3 regions of the Ruegeria sp. HKCCA5763 genome follow, and region 2 is predicted to be linked to each of the others. Evidence: riboswitches for the same ligand, from Rfam matches in the RefSeq annotation. Region 2 holds a riboswitch; each other region holds the start of a gene.
The links. A riboswitch is a leader RNA that binds a small molecule or an ion and turns the genes downstream of it on or off. The one in region 2 is predicted to bind cobalamin.

Region 1 (6,107 bases), on a different contig from region 2:
GTGCAAGCCGTCTGTCTCGGTAACCGAGCAGCAGATCGATTTCAGGGTTCTTGGATGGTCGTAGTCCCAGGGACGACCGCGATGCATTGTTGCGCGCTCGTCCCAGATCAATACATCGCCGACGGACCAATGGTGCGAATAGACGTATTCGGGCTGCGTGCAAAACGCGATGGCTTCGTCCAGTAGGGACTGACTTTGTTCATGCCCCATGCCTTCGATGGCAAAGGCGTGCGAGGCGATGAACAGGGCTTCTTCTCCGGTTACCGGGTTCGGCCAAATCGCGCGCCATGGGCGATCTGGCCATCGCGTCATTTTTGGCAGCGCAGCGAGGTCGGCTGAAATTTTTGAACGGGAATGCGACAACCGGTGCCAGATGATGGCGTCCCTAAGAACGGATTTCAGACGATCTGGCATATGCGCCCAAGCGGCGCGGGTCGATGCGATCTCGGTTTCGCCGCCGGATGGCGGGACGACTTTTGCCGTCAGAATATTGATCAGCGCCGGCGTCGGCAGGAACGTGCTGTCTGTGTGCCACAACATGTTGGCCTGCAAATCCAACAGACGCAGATCGTCTTTCGCACGCAGCCCATCCTTGGTTTTGTTTGTCAGTTCGGGAAGCTGAAACTCAACATCGCGACCCGCTGCCATGGCTTCACGGTTTTCCAATGGCCCAAAAAGTTCGGCAAGGCGAATGTGGTCCGCATCAGATATCGATTGGGCCGGAAACAAAAGCACAGAGCGGGTTTCGAATGCGCGCCGGATTTCCGGAAAGTAACGCTGTTTGGTAACGTCGCGCAAATCTAGGTCGTGAACGACCAATCCGAAACGTGGGTGCAGTGGTGATGTTCGCATGAAATCCCTCCCTGGCATCATGGAAGGGTGTACCTGTTTGAAGGGTCGATCTGCTTCGTTTGCGACACGGGATCGAGCGCTTTCGGGTCAGTCTTCTTCGAACGGGTCCCACTCATCTTCAACTTCAGGAAGCGCTTCGGTCTCGACCTGGGCGGCGCGTTGTTCCGGCGTCTCGATCTTTGTGATCTTTGCCTTGGGGAATTGCGCCAGCACCGCCTGAACCAGAGGATGCTTTTCAGCTTCGGCCTTCAAGGCCAGCTCGGCCTCATCTCGCACTTCGGCAATTGTCGGCGTATCCCCGTTCGAGACGATCGAGACAGCCCACCGGTTTCCGGTCCAGCGTTGCAGGGCAGAGCCCAGCCGGGGCGCAAGGTCTGTCGTTGCATTCGTGGCTGGGGTGAACTCGATCCGACCGGGCTGATAAGACACAAGTCGCACGCCGTTTTCCACTTCAACCAGAAGCTTCACGTCGCGGTTGGCGCGGATCAGTTCGACCACGTGCTCAAAGGTCGGGTACCGGGCCAGGGCCGTCTGAGCATCCTGTGCCAATGCGGCAACCGGCGCGCCGCTTGAACCACGTGGGGCCGAGGCGTATGTGGATGCGGGGGTGGCGCTGGCCTGCGCGGGTGTTGCACCCTGCCGAGACATCAAGGTGCCGCCGCTAGGTCCACCTGCCGGAGGCGGCGGGGCGTCCTGCAGCCGTTTGACCAGTTCTTCAGGGCTGGGCAGATCAGCAACATGGGTCAGGCGGATAACGGCCATCTCAGCGGCCATCATGGCATTGGGCGCGGCCGAGACTTCTTCGAGCGCTTTCAGCAACATCTGCCACATCCGGGTCAGAACGCGCATCGGCAGGGCCTCTGCCATGTGTTGGCCACGGCTCCGTTCGTCCGGAGAAACGGTTGGGTCTTCGGCGGCGTCTGGCGTGATCTTCACGACGGACACCCAATGTGTGATCTCAGCCAGATCGCGCAAGACAGCCAATGGGTCAGCACCTTCTGCGTATTGGCCGCTGAGTTCTGTCAGTGCGCCTGCGGCGTCGCCCCGCAGGATCATGTCCATGAGGTCCAGAACGCGGCCACGGTCCGCAAGGCCCAGCATTGCGCGAACCTGTTCGGCAGTGGTTTCACCCGCCCCGTGCGATATCGCCTGGTCCAGCAGCGAGGTTGCATCCCTTGCAGACCCTTCCGCGGAGCGCGTGATCAGCGCCAGCGCATCTTCTGCGATCTCAGCGCCTTCCGCTGACGCGATCTTTTGCAGAAGGCCGATCATATCCTCGGGTTCGATCCGGCGCAGGTCAAAGCGCTGGCAGCGGGACAGAACTGTGACCGGCACCTTGCGGATTTCAGTGGTTGCAAAGATGAACTTCACATGCTCGGGCGGTTCCTCAAGCGTCTTGAGCAGCGCGTTGAAAGCGCTGGTCGAAAGCATGTGGACCTCATCGATGATGTATATCTTGTAACGCGCGCTGGCGGCGCGATAGCGGACACTGTCGATAATCTCGCGAATATCGTTCACGCCAGTTCGGCTGGCGGCGTCCATCTCCATCACATCGACGTGGCGGCCTTCCATGATCGCCACGCAGTGTTCGCATTGGCCGCAAGGTTCGGTCGTCGGGCCGCCATTACCGTCGGGCCCGATACAGTTCATACCCTTGGCGATGATCCGTGCGGTGGTGGTTTTTCCGGTGCCGCGAATGCCGGTCATGATGAAAGCCTGCGCAATCCGGTCCGCTTCGAACGCGTTTTTCAGGGTGCGCACCATGGCATCCTGACCCACCAGATCGGCAAAGGTTTCCGGGCGATATTTGCGGGCGAGAACCTGATAGGCGGGGCTGGGCGTGTCGGTCATGTTTTCTCGGTCGGATTCGGTGCTTCGGCTCAGCGTAGTGGTCGCTGCCTTCCGCGTCCACTGCGAGGCGCGATGATTTTTGATTTAGATTCTGACCGGATTCGCACTAAGCTGGTCCAACAAAATTTATGGTGCATTTTCGTTAAGAGTTCTTGGTGGAGGACACTGGTTTATGTCGCAACTGGTTATCTATGCCCTGCAAGTCGCGGGGGGTACACTTGCCCTGACATCGATGCCCGGACGGGGCGGGGATTATGAAAGGGATCTGGATACGATTGCCGCATGGAAGCCGGGGCTGGTTGTTTCAATGACAACGGACGTCGAGATGCTCCAAAACGGGGCGCAGGAATTCGGCAGCGATATCCAAAGCCGCGCCAGCCGGTGGGTGCATCTGCCGATCGAAGACTTTGGCGCCCCTACGCCTGCAGTTGAAGAGGCGTGGCCCTCGATCAGCGCGGCCGCCCGGCATGCTTTGACGGGTGGAGGGCGGGTACTGGTGCATTGTCGGGGCGGCTGCGGCAGGTCGGGAATGGTTGTTCTGCGGCTGATGGTCGAATGCGGCGAACAGCCAGACAAAGCCCTGGAGCGTTTGCGGGCGCTGCGTCCTTGTGCCGTGGAAACAGACGCCCAATTGGCCTGGGCAGCACAGAATTTTCAGGCTCAAGTCGTATAGTCTTAGGCCGAAATCTGTTCAGGCGCGTGCACGGGTTTGCGAGGCCGCAGCTTTGCAACCTCGATCATCGCGCAGGGTGGGTCTGTAATGATGCCGGATGGCAAGGCGCTGAACGTGTTTCCAAAGATCAGATCGGCGTAAGCGTTCAGGTCCTGCGGCTCTGCTTCAGGCTGTGTATCGCAAAAGATGCGAATTCTGTCTGATTGCGCTCGGAAAGTTGCGTGGCATCCTTGCGTGCAATGTGACAATTCACTGCCACCTTCAAACTCGAACCCGTCGCTTGTGGCGGCTGTGGCCTGCTTCATCGCCTCGGAAATTGAGCGTGCCAGCCGCGCCAGGGCAGGGCAGGTTTTGCCCGTCCGCTGACACACCGTTGCACTGTATTCATGCGTCTTCGTCTTCCAGATCATCCTGCGCCCTCCGCGCGTGGTGGGCAGGAGAGTTGGGTCAGGTGGGACGGCAACGTGCTGTCAGGACCTGCCCGGACACCCCGCCCGAGTTTCGGTTTCAGTTCCGATGGCAGGTCTCCTGACTTGCGGGTCATGGCTTTGCCGACCTTCCCAGCCCTAGGGGCCAGTGGTGTTTTGGCATCGCTCACCGCTTACAGTTGCGGGGGCAGTCGCGGATTTGGTTTGCGCCCGGATGACCAGACTGAACCGCACCGTGTTCCCTTTTCATCCCGACCCCTTGTGGGGGACAGGAACCATCACACAATCGCTAGCGTCTGATCCGGTTCCGAGTCAAGCTGATCTTTTACCCCGACGTGTGGTCATGCTGGATGGGGGGAACGTTCCTCTTTAGTGTTTAAAATATTGAAGCCAAGCAATTCAGTTTTTCAGTGCAGGGTCAGGGATCATGTTGGACGCAGAGCAGACGGTGTTGGCTGAAGATTTCCTTTTCCCATCCGGGTCCACGACCCTTGCAGCACGGTTGTACCGACCGCTGTCAGAGCCTGAAACCGTGGTTGTGCTGAATAGTGCAACGGGTGTGCCGCGCGACTATTATCGCCACTTCGCACAGTGGCTAGCGGCCGAGCGGGGTATGGCGTGTCTGACCTATGACTACCGGGATTTCGGGCATTCTCTGACCGGCCGTATGAAGGATGCGCGTGCAACAATGGCGGATTGGGCTTTGATCGACATGCCAGCGGCGCGGGCGGAAATGCGCAGGCGTTATCCTGATGCGCAGCAATGGACCATTGGTCATTCCGTTGGTGCGATGCTGGGGCCTGTTCAGCCCGACATCGACCAAATCGATCGGATGATTTGCGTGTGTTCGGGGCTCGTAACCCTCAGTGATCACCCATGGCCTTACCGTGGATTGGCCGGTGTTTTCTGGTATGGACACGCACCGGTACTGGTCAAAGCACTTGGCTATCTGCCGGGAAATGCGATCGGGTTTGGTGCGGACTTGCCGGGCTCGGTCTACTGGCAATGGCGCGAATGGTGCACGGCTCCTTTGAATTATGTACCTGAAATCGGACAAAACCTTCCTGAGGCGCGTTGGGACGGCTCCGGTAGACCCGTGGATTTGTTCACTTTCGAGGACGACCAGATGGTCCCGCCCGAAGCTGTCTGGCGGCTTGCCGACCTTTATGGCGCCGAGGCTAAGCGGCACCTGCTTAGGTCTGATGACTTCGGATTGTCAGAGATTGGCCATATCGGAGCTTTTGCTCGGCGTAATGCGGCAGTTTGGCCGAGCCTGATCGCGTGATCAGGCTCGACTTTTGAATTACCGAGTATTTTTCGCTTAACGCCCTTTATGCAGTTTTCGATCCTTCATGACACCCCGCACCATCTTACCGAACGCTTTGTCCCGTGCCCGGGATTGGGCGACGGTTTCCGAGTTGCGCTGATCTTCGCGCCGAAGCTTTCGCCATCGATCCAAGCGGGCAGGGTCAAGCACGCCTTGTTTGATCGCCCGCTGTACAGCACAGCCTGGTTCGGATTCGTGCTGACAATCTGAAAAACGGCAGTTCAGGCCAAGTTCGGCGAGGTCCGAGAACACCTCGTCGATACCGTCCTGAGCTTCAAGCAGACGCAATGCGCGCATTCCAGGCGTATCAATCAGCCAGCCGCCGTTGCGCATCCGGTGTAACGCGCGCGCCGTGGTTGTGTGCCGACCGCGAGCGTCGTTCTCGCGAATACCTGACGTCGCCAAATCCTGATCGGTCAAGCCGTTGGACAATGTCGTCTTGCCAACGCCTGACGACCCAACCAGTGCTCCGGTCTGGCCTTTGGGGCACCAGGATAAGACCTTTTCCAATTCCGTTAGGTCTAGCGCGTTGATCGCCAGAACTGTCAGAAACGGGTCCAGAGCCTGCACCTGTTCCGAGAAACGATTGGGGTCATCCGATTGGTCAGCCTTTGTCAGGACAACAACCGGGTAACATCCTGCCTGATGTGCAAGTGCCAGATAACGCTCTAGCCGGGGCAGGTTGAAATCAGCGTTGCACGAACTGACGATGAACAGCACATCGACATTGGCAGCGATCAGTTGCGTCGCAGCGCCTGTACCGGCGGCGCGCCGGTGCAACAGGCTGCGCCGGTCGAGTAGATGTTGCACGCGATTGTCGTCGTCCGTGAGAACCCAGTCTCCGACGGCATAGCTGCCGGTCGATTGATCAAGGGTCAGCAATGGAGATTCGCCCTGCGGATTCAGCCCGATCAGGCGGTCCCTATGAACGGAAGCGATGCGAAAAGGCGTGCACGAAGGATGAGCCGCGTGTTGC
Region 2 (6,107 bases):
TGGCTTCAATATTTGCCGGTCCGGGTGTCAATTCCTCGTAACGCAGGCCGATCCAGCGCGCGTTCTTGACTGCATCGGTTTGTGACATGACAGGATGATCTTTCAGAAACTGGAAGGTATCTTCTGCACCATTTCCTGTTTGATAGTCCAGTAGCACCAGGAATTCCGGGTTTGCGGCTGCCACGGTTTCCCAAGAGGTGCGACCCCAGCTGGTATCCATGTCATGTGTGACGTTTACACCCCCCGCAGCGGCAATCATGGCGTCCGGGATGGCGAATTTACCTGCGGTAAAAGGCGCATCTGCCGGCCCGTCCAGCAGGAAAACACGAGGTTTATCCAGATCGGCGGTTTTTGCCTCAAGGGCATCCAACTGGACTTTCCAGCCCAAGACAAGGTCTTCCGCCTTAGCCTCGACACCCATCACCTGGCCCAAACGCAGGACGTCGTCAAACAGCAGATCCATGCTGGCTTCGGGGCGGTCTTTGTTCAGGTGCACGCAGCTTTCGGTCAAGACCATGGTCTTGATGCCAAAGGGTTCCAGCGTGTCTGGGGTCACTTCGCCACCTGGCTGCATTCCGTAATACCAACCAGCGAAAAACATATCGGGTTCGACAGAGACAAGGTTTTCAACTGTAGGATATTTCGGAGCCAACTCGGGGATGTCGCCGCGCTGTGCATCAAAATCCGGGCTGGTCTTGTACCAGCCTGTGATGCCGGTCAGGCCGACGATCTTGTCTTGCAGACCCAAAGCAAACGCCATGTCAGTCATGTTCATGTCGTGAACAACGAGCCGTTCTGGCGTTGTTTCAAAAACCAGTGGCTCGCCGCAATTGTCCACTGTAATGGCATCCGCGGCTGCGCCGCTTGCCAGGCCAGTGAACACAGCCACAGGCCAGAGTTTCTGCATCATTGTAAGCTCCTGTTATGATGACAGTTTACGTTTTCGAATATCCAGAGCAGGGATCATGCGGCCCTCATGCTGGAAACACAGATAATCCACTCCAAACGTGTCGCGGACACGATCCGTTGTCAGAACATCGTTGACAGGGCCAAACCCTGTCAGACGTGTTGATTTCATTAACGCCACATGAGTGGCAAATTCCGGGATCATGACCAGATCGTGGACGATCATGACAACCGTCACGCCCAATTCAGCGACCAAAGACAACATGTGCCCCTTGGCATCCGGGTCTAGGTGATTGGTCGGCTCGTCCAGAAACAACAGAGACGGGTTTTGAGCCAGCGCACGTGCGATATGCGCCCGTTGCCTCTCACCCCCCGATAGCTGACCCATAGGTTTGCGGGAAAGGTGCATTAAACCCGTTGTTTCCAAAACCCGGTCAAGATCTTCCCTGTGCTCAGACGCGGACTTGTCAGCCTTGATCGGAATTTGGCCAAGTGCAACATAGTCGTGCAATCGCAACCGACTATCCGGCATTTCCTGTTGGCCAACCACAGCGATCGTCCGCGCGCGTTCATGGGCCGACAAGGTGCGCAGGCTTTGACCTTTTATCTGCACATCACCCAGCGCAATACGTTCGATTCCGCAAAGCAGCTTGAGCAGCGTAGTCTTCCCAGCCCCATTCGGTCCCGCAATCGCCAGAATTGATCCTTCTTCCAAGCCAAAGGACACATCCTGAAGCAGCACATCACCGTTCAAGGCATAATATTCTAGGTTTTCGACAGCCAGGAAACTCATGACGGCCTCTGCGATGGCAAGGCAGGCATGCGCGACAAGGTTTTGGTGAACAGTGTTAGCGGGCGGTCAGTTGCGTTTGTCCAACCATCGGAACTGAGCTGATATTGCCCGGCGAATTCCACCACTGCATCCAGATCCTGTTCCGAAACGATGTCACCAAACAAATACTGCGCCTTGCCCGGTGCCTGAAAACCGACGGTGGTTGGCCGGTCGCAGCCCGCCATGCACGCGACCTCCCGGATTGCAAACCCTTCGGGCAGTTTTCGCGCCAATGCGCCACTCACTTGATCGGTGGACATCGCGCCTGTGCATGTCGTGCATACAAGTAGGAAATGATCTGCAGTTTTCGTCATTGTGCGCACCGGTTACCGCTGATCAAACTACAATACAATGTTATAACATTACTATTTTGAGAATCGCGATCTTTTCGCGAGGCCACAGCACAATAGGTATTGGGGTTGAGGATAAAGCTATCAGTCACCTGTTGCATTGTCCGCTCTGCTTGAAACCAAGCGCGGACAGAAGGTGCCAAAAATGGAAACACGCGAAAACCGTGCCATCAAAGCCTCCTTCCAGGACGCCCCGCCCCGGGTTGGTTAAACATCGGATGGCAGGTCTCCTGACTTGCGGGTCAAAGCTTGGCCCACCTTCCCAACCCTTTCGGGGTCAGTGGCGCAGTGGCGTCGCTCTCCGCTTACAGTTGCGGGGGCAGTCACGGACTTGGCGCAATACAGCGCCGCACCGTATTCCCATTTTCATCCCTTTCGGAACCATCCAACTCAGCTAGGCTGGCGGTGCTGGACTTGTCAAGAAGGAGAAGCAGTCGAGCCGATCCAAAACATCTGGGCGCGGCTCACATTCACGTTGGCCGGTTCTAGCCTGGTTGATATCAATAGTCGGAAACCAACAAGAAGTCCGGCGCAGCGTCTTCTTCGATCTGTGAAAACCGAGGGATGGAATCTTCGAAGACATTATCCGTACGGTCATCATTCACAGTCGAAACCTCTCCAATAAGGCAATCGCCGTGTTCTGCCCAGAATGCGTGCCAGACACCCGGCATAAGGGTCACGCTTTGCCCCGGTTTCAGCCGCAAATGCTCACCTGGTTGCAACGTAACAGGGCAGGCATCGCTGGGTACCGTCACTGGCGTGTTCCGGTCGATGCCCCCGTCAGGGTCAGATGCGTAAATCTCCAGCACCAGATCACCCCCGCCGCGATTGATGATGTCCTCGGCCTTTACGATGTGACGATGCATCGGAGACAGTTGTTTATCTTTCGAGATCAGCAATTTTTCCGCATACAACATCCCGCGACCTGATTTCAGATCATTCACCTCACCATTGCGCAGAGTGAAGAGGAACAGGCCGAGTTCGTCAAACCGACCCTGAGCGTAATCGGTGATGTCCCAGCCCAGCCCCCGACTGCGGATCGTTTCAGCTACAGGACTTCGCATCTGATCGGGCGACCAATCGGCAAAAGGTGGTAACACGGCTCCAAAGGATTGTATGAAAGCCTGCGCTTCGGACTTGATGCGGTTAATTTCGGATCGTTTCATTGGTTTTTCCAAGAATTAAAGCTCATGCGCCCAGGGCGGCTCGGCCCCGGCACGGGATACGGTTACAGCGGCGACTTCGGCTCCCAGTTCCATGGCCGCGCGCAACGCTTCTGGGGTCAGGTTTCGCACGCCTTGTTTGGTCAGTTTCTCAGCACGGCTGAGTGCGGTGAGCACACCAGCATTGAACGTATCGCCGGCACCGATCGTGTCTACGACCTGCACCTGTTTCACCGGCACCGAAACCTTTGATCCATCTGCCAGATACCCATGTGCGCCATCACCGCCCCGGGTCACTATCAGGGCCGTTGGCCCGGCCTGCAACAACAACGCGGCTTTCGCCGACTCGGGCTCGGTACCGGGAATGATCCAGTCCAGATCCTCGTCGGAAACTTTGACGATATCGGATTGCGCGATCATGTGGTTCAGGCGTGTTCGAAACCGGGCCTGATCCTCGATGAAGCCCGGACGGATGTTCGGATCCAGCATCACCGCACGTTCGCCACCATGACGCTTCAACAATGACGCGTAGGCATCCGCGCAGGGCTCACACGCCACACTAATACCCCCTAGATACAAAGCAGAGACTGCTGGAAGCTGATCTGGCATATCTTCCGGCGTCAACATACGCCCAGCCGTGTTTTCATCGACAAAGCTGTAGGTTGCGTGCCCATCTTGAAGTTGAACAAAGGCAAGTGTGCTGGGGCGATCCGAGACGATCACATGCGATGTATCAACGTGACTGGCGTTTAATGCGGTGATCAACTGCTGGCCGAACATGTCCGTTGAAATGCCCGTCAGCATCCCCACAGATACGCCTAGACGCCCCATGGCGACTGCTGTATTCAGGATCGCCCCGCCGGTATGCGGAACAAAGCCGTGCGCACCGAAAACTGTCGGCTCGGCGATCATATCAATCAGGGCTTCCCCGCAACACAAGATCATTCGACAGTCCTTTCCTGGAGTTCTTGTGGGGCACGTCGCTTAACGCTTGAGGGCGTTCTTGCAAAAGTTGTTTGCACCAATGATGCCAAATTCGGCTTGTTCTGAGACGTACAGGTTCAATGACTTTCGCAACTCACTAAAACGTCCACCGCCGTTGAACGCATCCTTAAAGTCCTGATCAAAGAGCCAACGGTTTTTCTCGGCGACGCCGCCCACAAGAAATACCCCACCGGCAGGCATCAGAGTAACTGCCATGTCGCCCATAAGTGCGCCCAGATGCGTGGTGAACATCTGCGCTGTTTTGACTGCGATGGGGTCCGAGGCATCGCGGGCTTCGGCCAAAATCTCTTTGGCAGAGCGCAATGAAGGCTGTGCGTTTCCAGCCGCCAATCCAACGGCTTGATACAGGATGGGCAAGCCCGTTCCGCTGAGGAACATTTCCGCTTCCAGAGCCAGGCTGTTCCCGAAAAAGCATTCAGGTGCAATTCGGCGGGCTGCTTCAAAGATCTCTACCTCGTCGCGGTGACGCGGATACAGTCCCACGTGGCCGCCTTCGCCGGAAACCGTGTGATAATGCCCTTCAGAAAACAACAAAGCTCCGACACCAAGCCCAGTGCCGGGGCCAACCACCAAACGCGTGCCCACAGGCGGTTTCGCCTGACCTTGCAAAACCGAAACTTCGTTCTGTTTGACGTCAGCAACTGACCAAGCTGCCGCTGTGAAGTCATTAATAACAAAAGTATGCTCCGCCCCGGTCGCCTGCGCCAGTTCAACCTCGGACAAGTCCAGATTAGCGTTTGTAAGACGGATGACTCCGTTTCTTACAGGACCAGCCCCAGCAGCAACGACCGCCTGAGGATTTGTGCCAACCTCATCTCGCAGAGAGTGAAATGCGTTCAGCAGATCGTCCAATGTGCCCGTAGGGTGCTTGCGCAGGTCCGTTAGCTCGCCATTTGTCACAACGCCAAGACGGGTGTTTGTTCCGCCAATGTCTGCAACCAAATTCCAGTGTTCATGCACAGAACCAGATGGTTGCGCTAACGGAAGAGAGACGTTCTGCCCCTCTGAAAGGGCGGATTTCAGCGCCGCGAACGACGCTTTGGGCGTTCTTTCCAGAGTTTCAAAATCCACGTCCACCAGTCCAAACCTTTTCTCGTACCCGAAGGCCCATTCGTAATTGTCCAGCAGAGACCAGACAAAATAGCCTTTAACCGGAACACCTTGTGCCAAAGCGTCCAGCACGGCTGCAAGGTGTGTATCAAGATATTCGATACGGTCCTCATCCCGCACGCGCTCTGCGCTCGCCATTCCGTTTTCGGTGATATAGATTGGTAGCCCGCCCGTATAGTCCTTCTGTGCTCGAATAAGAAATCGGGTCAGGGCGGAAGGGTCAATTTCCCACCCCATCTGCGTTTTTGGCAGTGGTCCGGGAACATCGGTCAAACTGGGCCACGCGGTATCGCTCGGGGCAATCAACTTTCGGGTGTAGTAGTTCAACCCGCACCAATCGACCTGAGTCCCAATCGTTTCAAAATCGTCCTGCCAACCAGATGGCAAGTGTGGCTCAAGCCCATCCAACACCAGTTTGGGGTACTGTTTCTTGAAGACGCCACCAAGAAAGAACCGATTGTAAATCGCATCATACCGGTCCGCAGCAAGCCGCGCCTCGACGCTGTCATCGGCCGGGTCTGCCCATTCGAGGTTGAACACCGCGCCCAGATTGCTCATCCCAAGACTACGCATGGCCTGAATGGCGCGACCATGCGCCAGCAAAACGTGATGCATCGCGCGGGCCGTTGCGCGGATGTCGCGCAGGCCCGGGGCGTGATGACCTTCGAAATGGCTTAGCCAGCTGACACACCATGGCTCGTTGATCGGTGCGGCACTGTACATCCTGTCCCCGATGCGGCC
Region 3 (6,107 bases), 190 kb from region 2:
TGTCGTTTCCGAGCGATTGCGACCGGCTTCAGCATTACGAGATGTGCCTGCCTGCTATCGCGCTGAACAGATCCGTTTACGCGCCTGTTGGAACCGGTGGCTATGGCAACCCCCATTCGACAAGATCTAAGTCAATATCTCGTACAATTTCATGACGCCGTTTGACGAGGACCGAACCCGGTACTTTTGGTTTCAGCACCGAAACACAGACCCCGATAACGCAGAGGTTTTAAAGTTCATGAATGACGCATGCGGATGGCGTTTCTCGAAGACAAAGGGGTGTTGGAGCAGGTGCATCTGGGTATTAAGCACGCCAAGACACCCTATATTGATCTTGGTCTGGATAAGGGCGCAAAACTGTTCCGCAAAGCACTGGACAGCGCTATCGAAGCTGAAACGACATCCATGGGCACCACTGCGCGGGCTTACCGGCCTTTTCCGTATACCGTTTCGCCTGATGAGGGGCAGGGGGCCGATGTGTTGACCAATCGTCGGCAAAGCGCAGCAGTTCAAAATCCCGCGGCGACAAGTCTACCGTTTCTCAATTCAAGCGTGTCCGGGGCCAATGCCTGACGGAAGGATGGCGCATGGCTGACCAGTAAAATGGCCTGTGGCAAACCCTGTAGTATCTCCAGCAGGCGGGCTTCGTTCTGGATATCGAGCGCATTTGTTGGTTCGTCCAATAACAGTGCCCGGGGTTCCATCGCCAATACGGTGGCAAGGGTCACAAGACGCTTTTCGCCCCCCGACAATTTATGTGTTATGCGATCACGCAAGTGCATCAAGTCTAGATCAGAGAGAACTCTGTCGACGATGGCGAGAGCGTCGTCCTTGTTGCGCCCTAGATTGAGAGGCCCAAACGCGATGTCTTCTGCCACAGTGGGGCAAAACAGCTGATCGTCAGGGTCTTGAAACACCAGTCCGATCTCGCGGCGAACCTCGTGAAAATCGGCCTCGGTGCGCCGATCTTTTCCAAGGGCGATCACACTACCCGAGGTTGGCTTTTGCAAACCAAGCGCAATTCCAAACAGGGTGGATTTCCCTGCTCCGTTAGGTCCTGCAATCGACAAGCGTTGCCCTGGTTCAAGCGTAAGCGAGGCGCCGTCCAGTACGGGTGCTTGACCGGGATAGGCGAAATGAATGTCTTCCAGCTTGAGGATCGTCATGCGAAATCCAGACAAAGAAGCCCAATGCACACTATGCATAGAGTCGCCGCAAACACGTAGTCGCGCAGGGTCAGGTTAAATTCCTGCAGCAAGAGAAGCCGTCCAGAGAACCCTCGGCATTTCATCGCTGCTAAGATTCGCTCGGACCGTTCGATGGCGCGGACCAACATCATGCCAACCAGATAGCCAAAGCTGCGATACGTGTGCCAATTAGTGCCCGGTCGAAACCCACGGACCTTCATCGCCGCGCGCAGGCGCATATATTCCTCGCGTAAAACTTCGATGTAGCGAATGGTAAACATCAGAAGGTGGACGAGTGCTTCGGGACAGCGCAGTTTATGCAACGCGTGGCCAAGCGTAACCGGTTCCATCGTTCCAACCAGAACCATCAGGGACAATATGACGGCGTTAGCTGTCAACGCAATCTCAGTGGCTTTCCAAAGGCCTTGCCAACTGGCCGGAAACCCAAACAAGTTGAACATCGCATCCCCGGGCGTGGTAAATGGCAAAAGTACCAACATGAAGATGATAAAGCTGTCCATCATCGCCATACGTTTGAGCGTTCGGCGAATGGGCAGGCGAGACATCAGCAGCACTCCGATAGAAACAGCCAATGCCGCAATCAGCCCTGGAATGGTGCTGAGCGAGACCGTGACAATGGAAAAAACACTCGCCACCACGATCCGCATCCGAGGATCCAAGCCTTGGATCACCCAAAAGGATGCACCCGTACCAGTCTCGGCCAATGTCTTGGCCTGGGGTTCCAGGGCGTGGGCCATCAGGAGGTCATCTTCTTGCGTGCGGCGATGTAAAAGCCGATTCCGAACAAACCAATAATGTAACCGATGCCACCCAGGATCGTTTGCAGATCATTGTGTTCACGATAGGAGGCAATCTCGCGTCGCAGCGGGCGGGTTTCGTCTCGGACCGCCTGAGCAATTGCGGCGCGTTCTTCGTTCGTCAATGATGCGACAGTCACCTGCGTCCCACCTTCCTTAGGGGCAATCATTGCGGCAGTTTCGACCACGTCAGCTTCAACACCCATTATCGCCGCGACATCGGCAGCAGGCATGGTGACTTCTGCCACATGCCCCGCGCCCAAGTCTGCTTTGAACGTGTGTTCTACCGGGTTGGTCGGGGTGTAAAGGAAGAAACCATCTGTATCGGTCAGTGTTCGTCCCAACTCAGCACCATCGGGCCCGTACACGATGACTTTTTGGTTTTGCGCCATATCGCCGTTTGAAAAGCCCAATTCGCCTTCGATTGCATCGCCTGCAGGAAAGACCCCTGCGATAACTTTGTGGGCCAGCGCAGGAAGCGGCATCAGTGACAACGCAATAACAACGAGCAGTTGCCTCATGCCGATGCGCCTTTATAAAAGAGTTCTGGTTTAACCTGACGAGCCAGTAAAATGGCGAACCCGGTCAGAACCGCTTCGACGGCCATGACAGGGACGTGAGCAAATAACACAAGCTTCGCAGCCGGCAGGAATTCGTCGCCCGACAGCGCCAGCGATACTGCGACAAAAGCCGTCGTAGCTGCGATTGAGAAAGCGCCGCCTATGCCGCCCCAAACTGCTCCTTGAACAGGCGTGCCCTTGGCGATCAGACGACCGAAGATTATCCATGTAAGCACCGCCGGAAGGGCGATGTTGACTGTGTTGATCCCAAGCACTGTCAGTCCTCCAAAGCCGAAGAACACAGCCTGAAGCAGCAAGCCAACAAAAAGCGCCGGAAAGGCCGCCCAGCCGAGCAAAAGCCCGGCCAGACCGTTCAGGATCAAATGCACAGAGGACGGGCCGATCGGAACATGGATCAGTGAGGCGACAAAAAAGCTGGCTGACAACACCCCGGCAGTGGGAATGCGATCCAGGTCCAGCGATTTCAGCCCCATGGCGATCCCGCCTGCTGCCGCGATTGCGCCGCCAATCACAACAGGGTTCGAAAGGGCTCCGTCCACAATATGCATATGGGTTACTCCAGATCCCAGGCGCGGATCCAGATCACAGCGTCCTGACTTAGTTCTTTGCCTTCATGTTCAGTCTTCGGGCCCGAACCCAACGCTGCGAAACCCCAGTAGCCTGCTTTTGGCACGCCAAAGGTGAAATAGCCGTTTTCGTCCGAAATTGCGACCAGTGCGCCGCCTGGCAGTGGGGAAGCAGTTGCGTTTTTTGCGCCGTTTCCGGCCAAGTCGGGTTCCGCGGCCATGTATTCGATTTCAATCTCTACGCCAGCCACTGGGTTGCCCTCGCTCAATACACGTCCCGTGAAGGTCGAGCCAGCGATGATGTTATAGGGCTTGTTCAGCGGCAGTATTTCGGTAGCCAAACCTTGCGGCTGGTCCCAGTCGGTGGGCAGCTCGTTTCGGTTCAGATATGCCTTGGTGACCTGCTGGATATAGATATCCTCAGATTCCTCGTAATAAGGCGCAGGTACCGTTACCACGACGTAATCGCCAGAACGTTTCACTGGAACCGAGCCCAAAAAGGCCTTGGCCGTGTTCTCGGGGCCTTCGAACGTGGTTTCTTCCAACGTACCCAACAAATCGGTCTTTTCGCCGTTGTGGATCACATAAAATTCTTCTGGCTTTTCCAGGGTCATCACGTGCCCGGCTTCAAACGGATGCCAGAAGACCAACTTGACCGGAACGTCACCAGGACGATCAATCATGGTATCTTCGGTGTATTCCAGCAGGAAATGAGCCTGAGCCATCGCAGGCAATGCAATGGCAGCTGTTGCCGCCAACAAAAAGTGTTTCACAAACAAGTCCTTCTCACGTCGCGCCTTCCCCGGCACGCATTGGTTTTTGACATTGGGGAATGCGAAACCATTTGCTCAAATAGGCAAACAGTTTCGGCGCACACCCCGTCGCCGACGATCAACGCCCATTCCGAGGGCGCATGTTCGGCAGGTCTCCTGACTTGCGGGTCAAAACGCTTGGCTGGCCTTCCCGGGCATATCCCAGTGGCACGATCAGCCGCGCTCGCCGCTTACAGTTGCGGGGGCAGTTGCAGAATTGGCGAAGAAAAAGCCGCACTGCATTCCCTATTGCCTCCGGGTGAGTCCCCGGAACCGAACATGGCGCGTTGATGGCAGAAAAACTTGTACACGGTCAACTCTCGTTTGCGGCATCGCTTAGGGCAATACCGAATTTCAATAAGGTGTTTCTGCCGTGTAGTTGCGGCTCGGTGCATAGAGGTGATCAGTGTCACTGTCTGACAATCAGTGCGGTGACCTCAGATTTGATGCCGAAGCATAAGTATCCCGGCTTGTGAAACCAGAAATTTACAATACGCACAAAAATTGGACTTTTCCATTGCCGAAACCGGTTTCGGAAACGCAAAATGATGGAATGACAGCGAATCTCAACACGCGACAGCGACAAATCCGATCCCGGCGCGCCTCGGCGACTGGACGGGTGAAGCTTGATGAACTGGCCGATCAACTCGGCCTTTCGAAAAGCACGGTGTCGCGGGCATTGAATGGGTATTCCGACATCTCAGAATCAACGCGAAAGCGGGTTGAGGTGACGGCGCGCAAGATGGGGTATCGCCCGCTCAGCCACGCTCAGGCCATCCGAACGGGGCGCGTGCGTGCCATTGCAATGGTCATCAACAGTGAAGAACCGGATCGGCACAATCCGTTTTTCCAAGACTTTCTGGCAGGGGCTTGTGAAGCTGCCAGTGCGTCTGACTGGACGATGACAATTTCGACCGCGAAGTCGAAACAGGACATGCTGAACATGCTGGGCCGTTTGGTTGAAGAACGTAAGGCCGACGGATTTATACTGCCGCGAGCCGAAGTCGATGATGCGCGCGTTGGATACCTGAAGGACTTGCAGGTGCCGTTCATCCTTTATGGGCGGACTGGCTATGGTCAGGTCGGGTTTCAGGACGATACGTCGTGGTTTGATATTTCCGGCGAAACAGCCATGAGCGACGCGGTCGAACGTCTGGCCCGTTTTGGTCACAGCCGTATCGGGTTTGTCGGCAGTGATCCAAAGTTCAACTACAGCCACCTGCGTCGGGATGGCTATGTCGACGGGCTTAGGGACGCAGGATTGCCAGTTGATCCCGAATTGATACGCGAAGGGGCCCGCACCCGCGAAGAAGGGGCCGCTGAAGCGCGCGCTTTATTGCGTCTTCCTGTCCCGCCGACCGCGATTGTATTTGCGACAGACCAAGCGGCACTGGGAAGCTACTCTGTCTGCGCAGAATTTGGCCTTGAGATCGGGCGCGATGTCTCGGTTCTTGGATATGACGGGGTCCCGGAATGCCAATACGCCAGCCCCGGGCTAACGACGTTCAGCGTCGACTCTAAACGGGCAGGTGAACGCCTTGCTACGATGCTGATACGTCAGACCCGAGGAGAAGAACCCGCAACTTTGCGCGAACTCAGTCAGGCGGTGCTGATTGAACGCGACTCTGACGGACCGCCGCTGCTGACCTCGAACGAGTTGGCGAAAAAAATCAAACGATCCATGGAAGACAATCGGGGAGGAAACCGACCATGAAACTTACACCAAAAGCAGCCAAGCTGATGCTCGGCTCTTCGTTGGCAATGGCGCTGACGGCAATGTCGGTACAGGCGGACACGATCCGTTTCTGGACGACCGAAGAGCAGCCCGAGCGTCTGGCGAAACAACAGGAAATGGCCGACCAGTTCAAGGCGCAGACCGGCACGACCGTTGAGGTGATCCCTGTCACAGAAACAGATTTGGGCACCCGCGCGACAGCAGCTTTTGCCGCAGGTGACTTGCCAGATGTGGTCTACCACCCGTTGCAGTACGCCCTGCCGTGGGCCGAAGCTGGCATTCTGGACACCGAAGCTGCGACCGAAGTGATCGAAGAACTGGGCGCTGATACTTTCGCTCCGGGTGCTTTGGGCATGGCTGCGTTCAATGGTGAAACCGCCTCGGTTCCGGTGGATGGCTGGACGCAAA

Region 1: another riboswitch for cobalamin. It lies ahead of GOV89_RS16680 (hypothetical protein); the one in region 2 lies ahead of GOV89_RS12375 (DUF1636 domain-containing protein).
Region 3: another riboswitch for cobalamin. It lies ahead of GOV89_RS11605 (DUF4198 domain-containing protein); the one in region 2 lies ahead of GOV89_RS12375 (DUF1636 domain-containing protein).

The regions. Positions count from the first base shown of each region.
Region 1 is NZ_WQGF01000010.1:49,718-55,824, reverse strand. It holds gene GOV89_RS16695 (TauD/TfdA family dioxygenase) at 1-852, opposite strand, end outside; gene GOV89_RS16690 (DNA polymerase III subunit gamma/tau) at 940-2,703, opposite strand; gene GOV89_RS16685 (protein-tyrosine phosphatase family protein) at 2,876-3,376, shown strand; gene GOV89_RS16680 (hypothetical protein) at 3,379-3,786, opposite strand; cobalamin riboswitch at 3,877-4,099, opposite strand; gene GOV89_RS16675 (hypothetical protein) at 4,232-5,089, shown strand; gene rsgA (ribosome small subunit-dependent GTPase A) at 5,126-6,107, opposite strand, start outside.
Region 2 is NZ_WQGF01000006.1:191,390-197,496, reverse strand. It holds gene GOV89_RS12385 (ABC transporter substrate-binding protein) at 1-910, opposite strand, end outside; gene GOV89_RS12380 (ABC transporter ATP-binding protein) at 923-1,699, opposite strand; gene GOV89_RS12375 (DUF1636 domain-containing protein) at 1,696-2,052, opposite strand; cobalamin riboswitch at 2,291-2,489, opposite strand; gene GOV89_RS12370 (D-lyxose/D-mannose family sugar isomerase) at 2,589-3,254, opposite strand; gene GOV89_RS12365 (carbohydrate kinase) at 3,270-4,196, opposite strand; gene GOV89_RS22850 (ROK family protein) at 4,236-5,216, opposite strand; partial or broken gene GOV89_RS22845 (GH1 family beta-glucosidase) at 5,262-6,107, opposite strand, start outside.
Region 3 is NZ_WQGF01000006.1:5,260-11,366, forward strand. It holds gene GOV89_RS22665 (hypothetical protein) at 256-573, shown strand; gene GOV89_RS11585 (energy-coupling factor ABC transporter ATP-binding protein) at 510-1,166, opposite strand; gene cbiQ (cobalt ECF transporter T component CbiQ) at 1,163-1,945, opposite strand; gene GOV89_RS11595 (cobalt ABC transporter permease) at 1,945-2,526, opposite strand; gene cbiM (cobalt transporter CbiM) at 2,523-3,134, opposite strand; gene GOV89_RS11605 (DUF4198 domain-containing protein) at 3,140-3,925, opposite strand; cobalamin riboswitch at 4,054-4,257, opposite strand; gene GOV89_RS11610 (LacI family DNA-binding transcriptional regulator) at 4,518-5,678, shown strand; gene GOV89_RS11615 (ABC transporter substrate-binding protein) at 5,675-6,107, shown strand, end outside.